2 regions of the Streptomyces sp. NPDC001401 genome follow, and region 2 is predicted to be linked to the other one. Evidence: riboswitches for the same ligand, from Rfam matches in the RefSeq annotation. Region 2 holds a riboswitch; the other holds the start of a gene.
The links. Region 2 has a riboswitch for ZMP and ZTP ahead of ACFY10_RS28745 (bifunctional 5,10-methylenetetrahydrofolate dehydrogenase/5,10-methenyltetrahydrofolate cyclohydrolase). Riboswitches for the same ligand answer to the same signal wherever they lie in the genome.

Region 1 (4,516 bases), on a different contig from region 2:
ACTGCGCGAGCCCCCAGTCGAGGTCCTCCTTCCCGATCACCAACGGCGGTGCGATCCGCACCGTCGACCCGTGCGTGTCCTTCACCAGCACTCGCCGCTCCATCAGCTTCTCGGAGACCTCCCGCCCCGTGCCGTACCGCGGCGCGATGTCGACGCCGGCCCACAGCCCCCGCCCGCGCACCGCCGTCACCCGCCCCGTGCCGGTCAACGCGCCGAGTTCCCGGTGCAGGTGACCACCCAGCTCGGCGGACCGCGCCTGGAACTCGCCCGTTCGCAGCATCGCGATCACCTCGAGTGCCACCGCACAGGCCAGCGGATTCCCGCCGAACGTCGACCCGTGCTCACCGGGCCGGAACACTCCGAGCACATCCGCCGATGACACCACCGCCGACACCGGCACGATCCCGCCGCCCAGCGCCTTCCCGAGCACATACACATCCGGCACCACGCCCTCGTGCTCGCACGCGAAGGTCTTTCCGGTCCGCCCCAGCCCCGACTGGATCTCGTCCGCCACGAACAGCACGTTCCGCTCCCGCGTCAGCTCCCGCACCGCCGGCAGATAACCGGCAGGCGGCACCAGCACCCCCGCCTCGCCCTGAATCGGCTCCAGCAGCACGGCCACCGTGTTCTCCGTGACCGCCGACCGCATCGCCGTCAGGTCCCCGTACGGCACGATCTCGAAGCCGGGGGTGTACGGCCCGAAGTCCGCCCGTGCCTCCGGGTCGGTGGAGAAGCTGATCAACGTCGTCGTACGGCCGTGGAAGTTGTTGCCCGCGACCACGATCTTCGCCATCTCCGCGGGCACGCCCTTGACGCGGTACCCCCACTTCCGGGCCGTCTTCACCGCCGTCTCGACCGCCTCCGCGCCCGTGTTCATCGGCAGCACCAACTCCATCCCGCACAGCTCGGCGAGCTCGGAGCAGAACGCCGCGAACCGGTCGTGATGGAACGCCCTCGACGTCAGCGTGACCCGATCCAGCTGCGCCTTCGCGGCCTCCACCAGGCGCCTGTTGCGATGGCCGAAGTTGAGCGCCGAGTAACCGGCCAGCAGGTCCAGATACCGCCTCCCCTCCACATCGGTCATCCACGCCCCGTCCGCAGTGGCGACGACCACGGGCAGCGGGTGGTAGTTGTGCGCGGTGTGCGCGTCGGCGGCGGCGATGAGTGTCTCCGTAGCGGTCACGGGATCTCCAGAAGGTGCCAGGTGCTCTGAGGGTGCCCCTTTCCTATCGTCGCTCGCATGGTGGACGCGGGACCTCTGCCTTTCGACGCGCCCGGTAGGCTGATCGGCGGGCCGTGACTGGCGCGCTGGGATGGGACCGACCATCGGGGAGCGGCCTGTGTGTGAGCGAGTGCCGTGCGCCTGGGCCAACCGTGAACCGTGAACGCTTCAAGCCACGCCACCCGGAGGCCGACGACATGTCAGAGCAGCAGCCCCTCTCCACCGAGTCCACCGCCTTCCGTGCCGCCCTCGATGTGATCCGCGCCGTGGAGCCGCGTGTCGCCGACGCCATCGGCCAGGAGGTTCACGACCAGCGCGAGATGCTCAAGCTGATCGCCTCCGAGAACTACGCCTCCCCGGCCACCCTCCTCGCCATGGGCAACTGGTTCAGCGACAAGTACGCCGAGGGCACCATCGGCCGCCGCTTCTATGCCGGCTGTCGCAATGTCGACACTGTCGAGTCCCTCGCCGCCGAACACGCCAAGGAGCTCTTCGGCGCCCGCCACGCCTACGTCCAGCCGCACTCCGGCATCGACGCCAACCTCGTCGCCTTCTGGTCGGTCCTCGCCCAGCGCGTCGAGGCCCCCGCTCTGGAGAAGGCCGGCGTCCGTCAGGTCAACGACCTCACCGAGGCCGACTGGGCCGAGCTCCGCCAGGCCTTCGGCAACCAGCGCATGCTCGGTATGTCCTTGGACGCCGGCGGCCACCTCACCCACGGCTTCCGCCCGAACATCTCCGGCAAGATGTTCGACCAGCGCTCCTACGGCACCGACCACGCCACCGGCCTCATCGACTACGAGGCCCTGCGCGTCTCCGCCCGCGAGTTCAAGCCGCTGATCATCGTCGCCGGCTACTCCGCCTACCCCCGTCTCGTGAACTTCCGCATCATGCGCGAGATCGCCGACGAGGTCGGTGCGACCCTGATGGTGGACATGGCGCACTTCGCCGGCCTGGTGGCGGGCAAGGTGCTGACCGGCGACTTCGACCCGGTCCCGCACGCCCAGATCGTCACCACCACCACCCACAAGTCGCTGCGCGGCCCGCGCGGCGGCATGGTGCTGTGCGACGACTCCCTCAAGGACCAGGTCGACCGCGGCTGCCCGATGGTCCTCGGCGGCCCGCTCCCGCACGTCATGGCCGCCAAGGCCGTCGCCTTCGCCGAGGCACGCAGGCCCTCCTTCCAGGACTACGCCCAGCGCATCGTCGACAACTCCCGCGCGCTGGCGGAAGGCCTGATGCGCCGGGGCGCCACCCTCGTCACCGGCGGCACCGACAACCACCTCAACCTCATCGACGTCGCCACCTCCTACGGCCTCACCGGCCGCCAGGCCGAGGCCGCCCTGCTCGACTCGGGCATCGTCACCAACCGCAATGCCATCCCCGCCGACCCCAACGGCGCCTGGTACACCTCCGGCATCCGCATCGGCACCCCCGCCCTGACCACGCGTGGCCTGGGCACCGCCGAGATGGACGAGGTCGCGGGCCTCATCGACCGTGTGCTGACCAGCACCGAGCCGGGCACCACCAAGTCGGGCGCCCCGTCCAAGGCGCAGCACGTCCTCGACCCGAAGATCGCGGACGAGATCTCCCGCCGCGCCACCGACCTCGTGGCCGGCTTCCCGCTGTACCCGGAGATCGACCTGGGCTGACCAGCGCTCGCTCTTGAGTTTTCAAAGATCGACGACTCTCAAAGACCGACGGCGTTCGGAGATCGGTGATTCTCAGAGATCGATGAGCTCCTGTCGTGGCTCCTCCCGCGGCGGTCCGGCACCCTGCCGGGCCGCCGCGCGGCGTATCAGCAGCGTGCCTCCGGCACCGACCACCAGGCCCACGGCCACCCCCGGAACCCACCAGAAGTCGGACGCATGCACCCAGGACGCCTCGCGGGCGCCGCCGTACGCGAAGGCCTCCTTCCCGGACATCCCGAGCAGTCCCTGCCGGTACAGCTGGTCGAAGACGGAGCGCGGTGCCCGGTGCCAGCGGATGTCGTCGTCCTCCACCTCAGGTGCCGGATCCGAGCGCACCCACGGTGTGCCGTCCGCCGCCACGAGCAGCTGGTCCTGCCGCTCGATGGCCACGTCACCGTCCGGAGGCCCGTTCGTCAGGGGCCAGCCACCTATCCCCGTCAGCCCCCAGACCACGGTGAGCCGTACCAGCGGATACCGGCCTTCCTCCCAGGCTTCCGGCACCCGCTCCGTTCCTGAGTGCATTGGCTGCAGCAACTGCCACAGGCGGGCGAAGTCCGGCTCGCCGGAGCGCACCGCCGTTGTCCGCCCCGAGCTGCCCACCATGACCAGGGCCAGATCCGGGACGTCCCGGCCCTGCGCCAGCGTGGGTGTCTCCGCCGCCGCAGTGGTCGTCTGCATTCCGCACAGGGCCATCGCCACCGCGGATACCGACGCCCCGATCAGCACTGCCGGTTCGCGAACCCTGCCCCTCCACCTGCGCATCCCGTCCCCCCAACCAGTAACCCCGTGCGGCCCGCTCGCGAGCTGCGTGTCACTTCTGGTACACCGCTCGGGCCGACGGGGTTCCATCTCAGCGGGCTATTTCCTGATACAGCGCACTATCTAGATGAATCGTTGCTCTCGAGCCGCTTCTCCAGGGACCTTGCGAGCTCCACTGCCCGGGTCCTGGACGCCACCCCCTCCAGCCGCAGTGTCATCTCGCCCTCGCCGGCCTGGTGACGGGTCCACAGGAGCGTCGGCCCGGCGGTCCGCTCCTTGCGGGTGAAGCGGTTCTCGTCCGGGTCGACCAGCCAGAAGCTCAGCAGGTGCGGGCGCGGGAACCACAGGGCGTACTCCTGCACCCCGTCCGCCGAGGGCTCCCCGCCCAGCCCGATCCACTCCGGTGGCTCGCGCAGGACCTTGGTGAAGCCGACGTCCAGCCGCTCCGGAAACTCGTCCAGCCGGACCGTGCGCCCGTCCTCCCGCCAGCACAGGCTGACCAGGAACCGGCCGTGCGGCTGGCTCGTCACCGCCACCGTGTCCGGCACCCCGAGCGCGTCCGGCACCAGCGGCTCGAAGCCGGCCCGGTGCTCGGCCTGCCCCAGCGACACCGATGTGCCGCAGCCCGGCACCGAGGCACCCGGCGAGGGCACCGCCGACGGGTCGTACCGCACCTCGACCCCACCGAAGCCGAACCAGTCGAAGACCGCGGCCCGCACCGGGGGCGTGAGCACGAGAACCGTCAGCAGACCGCACAGGACCGCGGTCAGCGGGCGCCACCGCAGCCGGGTCCAGCGCCGGACCGCGCGCAGCCGCTCACGGGGGCTCCGGGGCTCGACCGCCGGGA
Region 2 (4,516 bases):
AGGTCGGCGCCGACGCCCGGCGAGCGGACCGCGTCCGACAGCGGGCTGTAGGCGAACCAGCCGAAGTCGGCCGCACCGGACGGGGTGAGGAAGCCGCCGACCGCGATCGTCGAGCCGAAGAGATAGAGCCAGTAGGCGAGCATGTTCAGCCGGGGGAAGGCCACATCTGGCGCGCCGATCTGCAGCGGCATGATCCAGTTGGCGAAACCGGCGAACAGCGGCGTCGCGAACATCAGCAGCATGATCGTGCCGTGCATCGTGAACGCCTGGTTGAACTGCTCGTTCGACATGATCTGCAGACCAGGCCGGGCGAGCTCGGCGCGCATCAGCAGCGCCATCACGCCGCCGATCAGGAAGAACGCGAACGACGTGACCAGGTACAGCGTCCCGATCGTCTTGTGATCAGTGGTCGTCAGCCACTTGAGGTGCCTCATGCCCCGCCTGTGTCCGCTCCGGGCACGCCGGTCACACTCGAGTGACGCGTCGAGAATCACGGAAATGGGTGTGACGATCCGGCTGGTGCCGGACACGAACGGAACATGAGCAACGACGAGATCTTCGCCGCTGCCTATCGCGAGCACTACTGGGCGGTCAGCCGCTATGTCGCGCGGCGACTGGACGGGCGGACCAGCGAGGTGGAGGAAGTGGTGGCGGAGGTGTTCACGGTCGCCTGGCGACGCCGGGCCGACCTGCCGGGATCCCCGCTGCCCTGGCTGTACGGCGTGGCACGCAACTGCCTGGCGAACGCGGTACGCGGCTACGGGCGGCGCCGCCGGCTGGTCGACCGGCTGGGCAACGACGAGAGCGCGCACGGCCGGCAGATCGTGGCGAGCCCCGACGCGGAGGCCCCGGGCGCCTGGGTGCACGACGCACTGGCCCGCCTGTCCGAGGCCGACCAGGAGGTGCTGCGCCTGACGGCGTGGGAGGAACTGGCCATCGACGAGGTCGCCGTCGCCCTCGGCTGCGGCAGACGGGCCGCATCGATGCGGCTGCACCGCGCCCGGCGCCGGCTGAGAGCCGAGATAGACCGCATGCACCCCACACAGAAGACCGGTCCGACAGCCGCGAAGGAGTACGACCATGGCTGACGAACTCGAACTCCTGCGCCGCGCCAATCCGGTGCCGGTCGACGGCCCCCACTACGGCGACGGCCCCCTCGACCATGCCGCCGAACGCCGCCTCAACCGGCTGCTGCACGAACCCCCCACCGGCCGCCGCCGCACCCGGCTCATCTGGAGCCTCGCGGCCACTGCCCTCGTCGCCGCGACCGCGCTGACGCTGACGCTCGGCGGCCCGAGCCCCACCACCGCGGTCGCGGCTCCCCGCCCGCTGGTCGTCCAGGCCAACTCCACCCCCGTACCCCTGAAAGAGCTGGCCGACCGGGCGCAGCGGCAGGCCACGGCGGAGGATGCGCCGAAGCTGCGCAAGGGCACGCATGTGCAGTCCTGGAGCATGGGCATGAGCGACGACAAGCCCCCGGTGACGCTCCCGGAGGAGCGCGTCGTGCGCTGGAAGGCCGACGGCAGCCACACCGAGCTTGTCGTGGCGACCGACCCGCGGCACCCGGGCCGGCCGGTCCTCCGCGACGACGGCGGCGATCCGCACCTGGTCGAGGACGGCCATGTCATCAGCAGGCAGACCTATCCGCCGAGCTGGAGCGACGCGCCGCCCGAGTCACCGCCGCCGAACGATACGGCGCGGCTGCGGGCCTACCTGCAGGAGGCCACGTACACCCACACCAGGCTGACGACCCCGGGACTCCTCGACGGTGTGGCGGAGCTGCTCGATCACTGGACCCTCGGCGCCCGCGAGTCCGCGACGCTCGCCCGCCTCCTCGCGGGCGCCGAGGGGCTGCGGCCGGTCGGCCAGGTCACGGACCGGCTCGGGCGGCGCGGCCAGGCATACGAGTACGAGGGCGCCGGCTACCGCCGGATGCTGATCATGCAGCCGTCCACCGGTGTCGTCCTCGGCCTGGAGACCGTCGTCACCAAGGCGGAGCCGGAGTACGGCGTCAAGGCCGGAGACGTCATGGACTACAGCGCCTGGATGCGCTGATCACACCCCGGGGTGCCGGGCGGCGGCAGCAGCCGCTTCAACGGTCTGCTCCAGCAGCGTGGCGATCGTCATCGGGCCGACACCGCCCGGCACCGGAGTGATCAGACCAGCCCGCTCCACCGCGGAGTCGAAGTCGACGTCACCGACGTTGCCCGGGTTGTAGCCGGCGTCGATCACGACGGCCCCGGGCTTGATGTCCTCGCCCCGGATCAGCCGCGGCCGCCCGACGGCGGCGACCACGATGTCCGCCTCCCGCACGACCGAGGACAGGTCCCGGGTACGGGAGTGGCAGTACGTGACCGTCGCGTCGCAGGCGAGCAGCAGCATGCCGACCGGCTTGCCGAGGATGGCGCTGCGGCCCACGACCACGGCCCGCTTCCCGGAAGGGTCCACGTCGTACTCGTCGAGCAGCCGCATGATTCCGCCGGGTGTGCAGGACACGAACCCGGGCAGGCCGAAACTCATCGTCGCGAAGGAAGCGAAGGTGACGCCGTCGACGTCCTTCTCGGGCGGGATCGCCTCGAACGCGGCCCGCTCGTCGATGTGCTCGCTCATCGGGTGCTGCAGCAGGATGCCGTGCACACCGGGGTCGCTCGACAGGGAGCGCAGCGTGCCGACGAGTTCCTCGGTGGTCGTGGCGGCGGGAAGTTCCACATGGCGCGACTCGATGCCGGCCTTGCGGCAGCGGTTCCGCTTCATCCGGACGTATGTGACGGAAGCGGGGTCCTCGCCGACCAGAACGGTCGCCAGACAGGGCGCCGTTCCGGTGCGGTCGGTGAGGTCGGCCGCCCGCTTGGTGGTGTCCTCGACGATGCGCCGTGCGAGGGCGGTGCCCTCCATGAGTCGTGCCTGAGACATGATCCACTCCTGGGCTGGTGTGACCGGATCGCCCAGGCGCGCGGCATCGACTCTGCGTGGCCGCTCCCCGGTGGTGCTCCACCTCAGCGCCAGTCACGGCCCGCCCTCAGGCTAGCCGAGCCGCTAGGGCGGTCAGGAGCGGCAGTCACCGGTGCAGGACCCGCCGCCTTCGAGCAGCAGGAAGTGGGCGGGACCGTGCCCTTCTCAGCACCGACCGCAGCAGAGCGACGGACGCCAGCCGTCGTGCCGTGCCGGTCCGAGGCCGGGACGGACGTGCTCGCCCGAGGGCCGTACGAGCCGAGAAGGTCCAGGTCAAGCGGGAAGTGACCTGGACCCTCCCGGTTCTGCCTCCTACTCGTCCCATGCCTGGATCAGGACCTCTTCGGCGATCTTCCCGTTGCGCAGCGTGATCATCGACTCGGCCAGGACGCGCGTCCCGTCCGAGTACTGGCAGGACTGGCTGTAGGCGGCGTGGTCGCCCTGGATGATGCACTGGTCCACTTTGTGCGTCATGTCACGGCTGTAGATGTCATCGAACAGCGCGCCTATTTCGCCGCGTCCGTGCAGGACACGGGGCTTGCTGGGTTGCGTGTTGCGGTCCACGATCCGTACTTGCGCGTCGTCCGCGTAGAGCGACAGAAGGTCTGCCGCAGTGTGTGCCTCGACGCCCCGACGCAGGGTGTCGGCGTTGAAGGCAGGAGTTGCCGCGGTGCCCATGATGAACCTCCTTCGAGGGCCGCGACCCGACGAGGAGCGGGCCGCGAAGGGCCTCTCATCCGAGACTCCTCCGCCGCGGCAGCCTCGGCAAGCGCAGCCGGACCACTGCCCCTGATGGGTGAGTGGCGTGGCGCAGCCGTGACCGCCGGAGGTCCGGTGCCGTTGTGGGGAGCATGATCTCAACACGACGTATCGTCGCCGCCGTTGGTCTCGCCGCAGGAATCACCGCCCTTGCCGCGCCCCTTGCCTGTGCGTCCGACGCGACCATCCAGAACAAGGACGCGAGCGAGCTCAACCCGATCTCCACGCTCGACTCGCTCGCCCAGAGCGGCATCCCGGCGGAGCGCAGGGCCGAGGTGCCGCGCCCCTCCGAGCAGCTGCGGCAGCTGAACCGCCTCAACAACCTCGAGCAGCTGGACCGGGTCGCCCGCATGGGAGCCGCCAGCGGGCTGCCGCGGGCCTTGTAACAGGCCGACGCCGCATCGTCCGTTCCGGCACAGCCGAAGGGCCGCCCGATTTCCGGGCGGCCCTTCGGCTGTGCCTGTGACCGTGCCGGGATGTGATCACAGCCCTCCGGTTGAAAGGTGAAGGAAGTGGAAGCCGGGCCGGGGGTGCATCAGGAAGTCGTGGTGGGAGATGTTCCACGCGTAGGCGCCGGCCAGCGAGAACACCACCCGGTCGCCGGCCCTGAGCCCGGGCGCGGGCACCCGGCGGGCCAGGACGTCCTTCGGTGTGCACAGTTGCCCGGCCAGGGTGACCAGCTCGCCCTCGGCGGCCGGCCGCGGCCACGAGTGCGGCCAGGCGTCCACCGGCAGGATGGAGCAGGGCTGGTCGTGTCCCTTCGTCGCCGGGGTCCGAAGGTGATGGGTGCCGCCGCGGACGACGG

Region 1: it holds a riboswitch for ZMP and ZTP, as region 2 does, so the genes downstream of both, ACFY10_RS17795 (glycine hydroxymethyltransferase) here and ACFY10_RS28745 (bifunctional 5,10-methylenetetrahydrofolate dehydrogenase/5,10-methenyltetrahydrofolate cyclohydrolase) in region 2, are expected to answer to the same signal.

What each region holds. Positions count from the first base shown of each region.
Region 1 is NZ_JBIAWI010000004.1:547,564-552,079, reverse strand. It holds gene rocD (ornithine--oxo-acid transaminase) at 1-1,183, opposite strand, end outside; ZMP/ZTP riboswitch at 1,287-1,376, shown strand; gene ACFY10_RS17795 (glycine hydroxymethyltransferase) at 1,420-2,871, shown strand; gene ACFY10_RS17790 (hypothetical protein) at 2,944-3,588, opposite strand; gene ACFY10_RS17785 (hypothetical protein) at 3,789-4,516, opposite strand, start outside.
Region 2 is NZ_JBIAWI010000009.1:249,231-253,746, forward strand. It holds gene ctaD (cytochrome c oxidase subunit I) at 1-434, opposite strand, end outside; gene ACFY10_RS28735 (RNA polymerase sigma factor) at 540-1,088, shown strand; gene ACFY10_RS28740 (CU044_5270 family protein) at 1,081-2,055, shown strand; gene ACFY10_RS28745 (bifunctional 5,10-methylenetetrahydrofolate dehydrogenase/5,10-methenyltetrahydrofolate cyclohydrolase) at 2,056-2,913, opposite strand; ZMP/ZTP riboswitch at 2,937-3,020, opposite strand; gene ACFY10_RS28750 (nuclear transport factor 2 family protein) at 3,265-3,630, opposite strand; gene ACFY10_RS28755 (hypothetical protein) at 3,804-4,097, shown strand; gene ACFY10_RS28760 (type III PLP-dependent enzyme) at 4,194-4,516, opposite strand, start outside.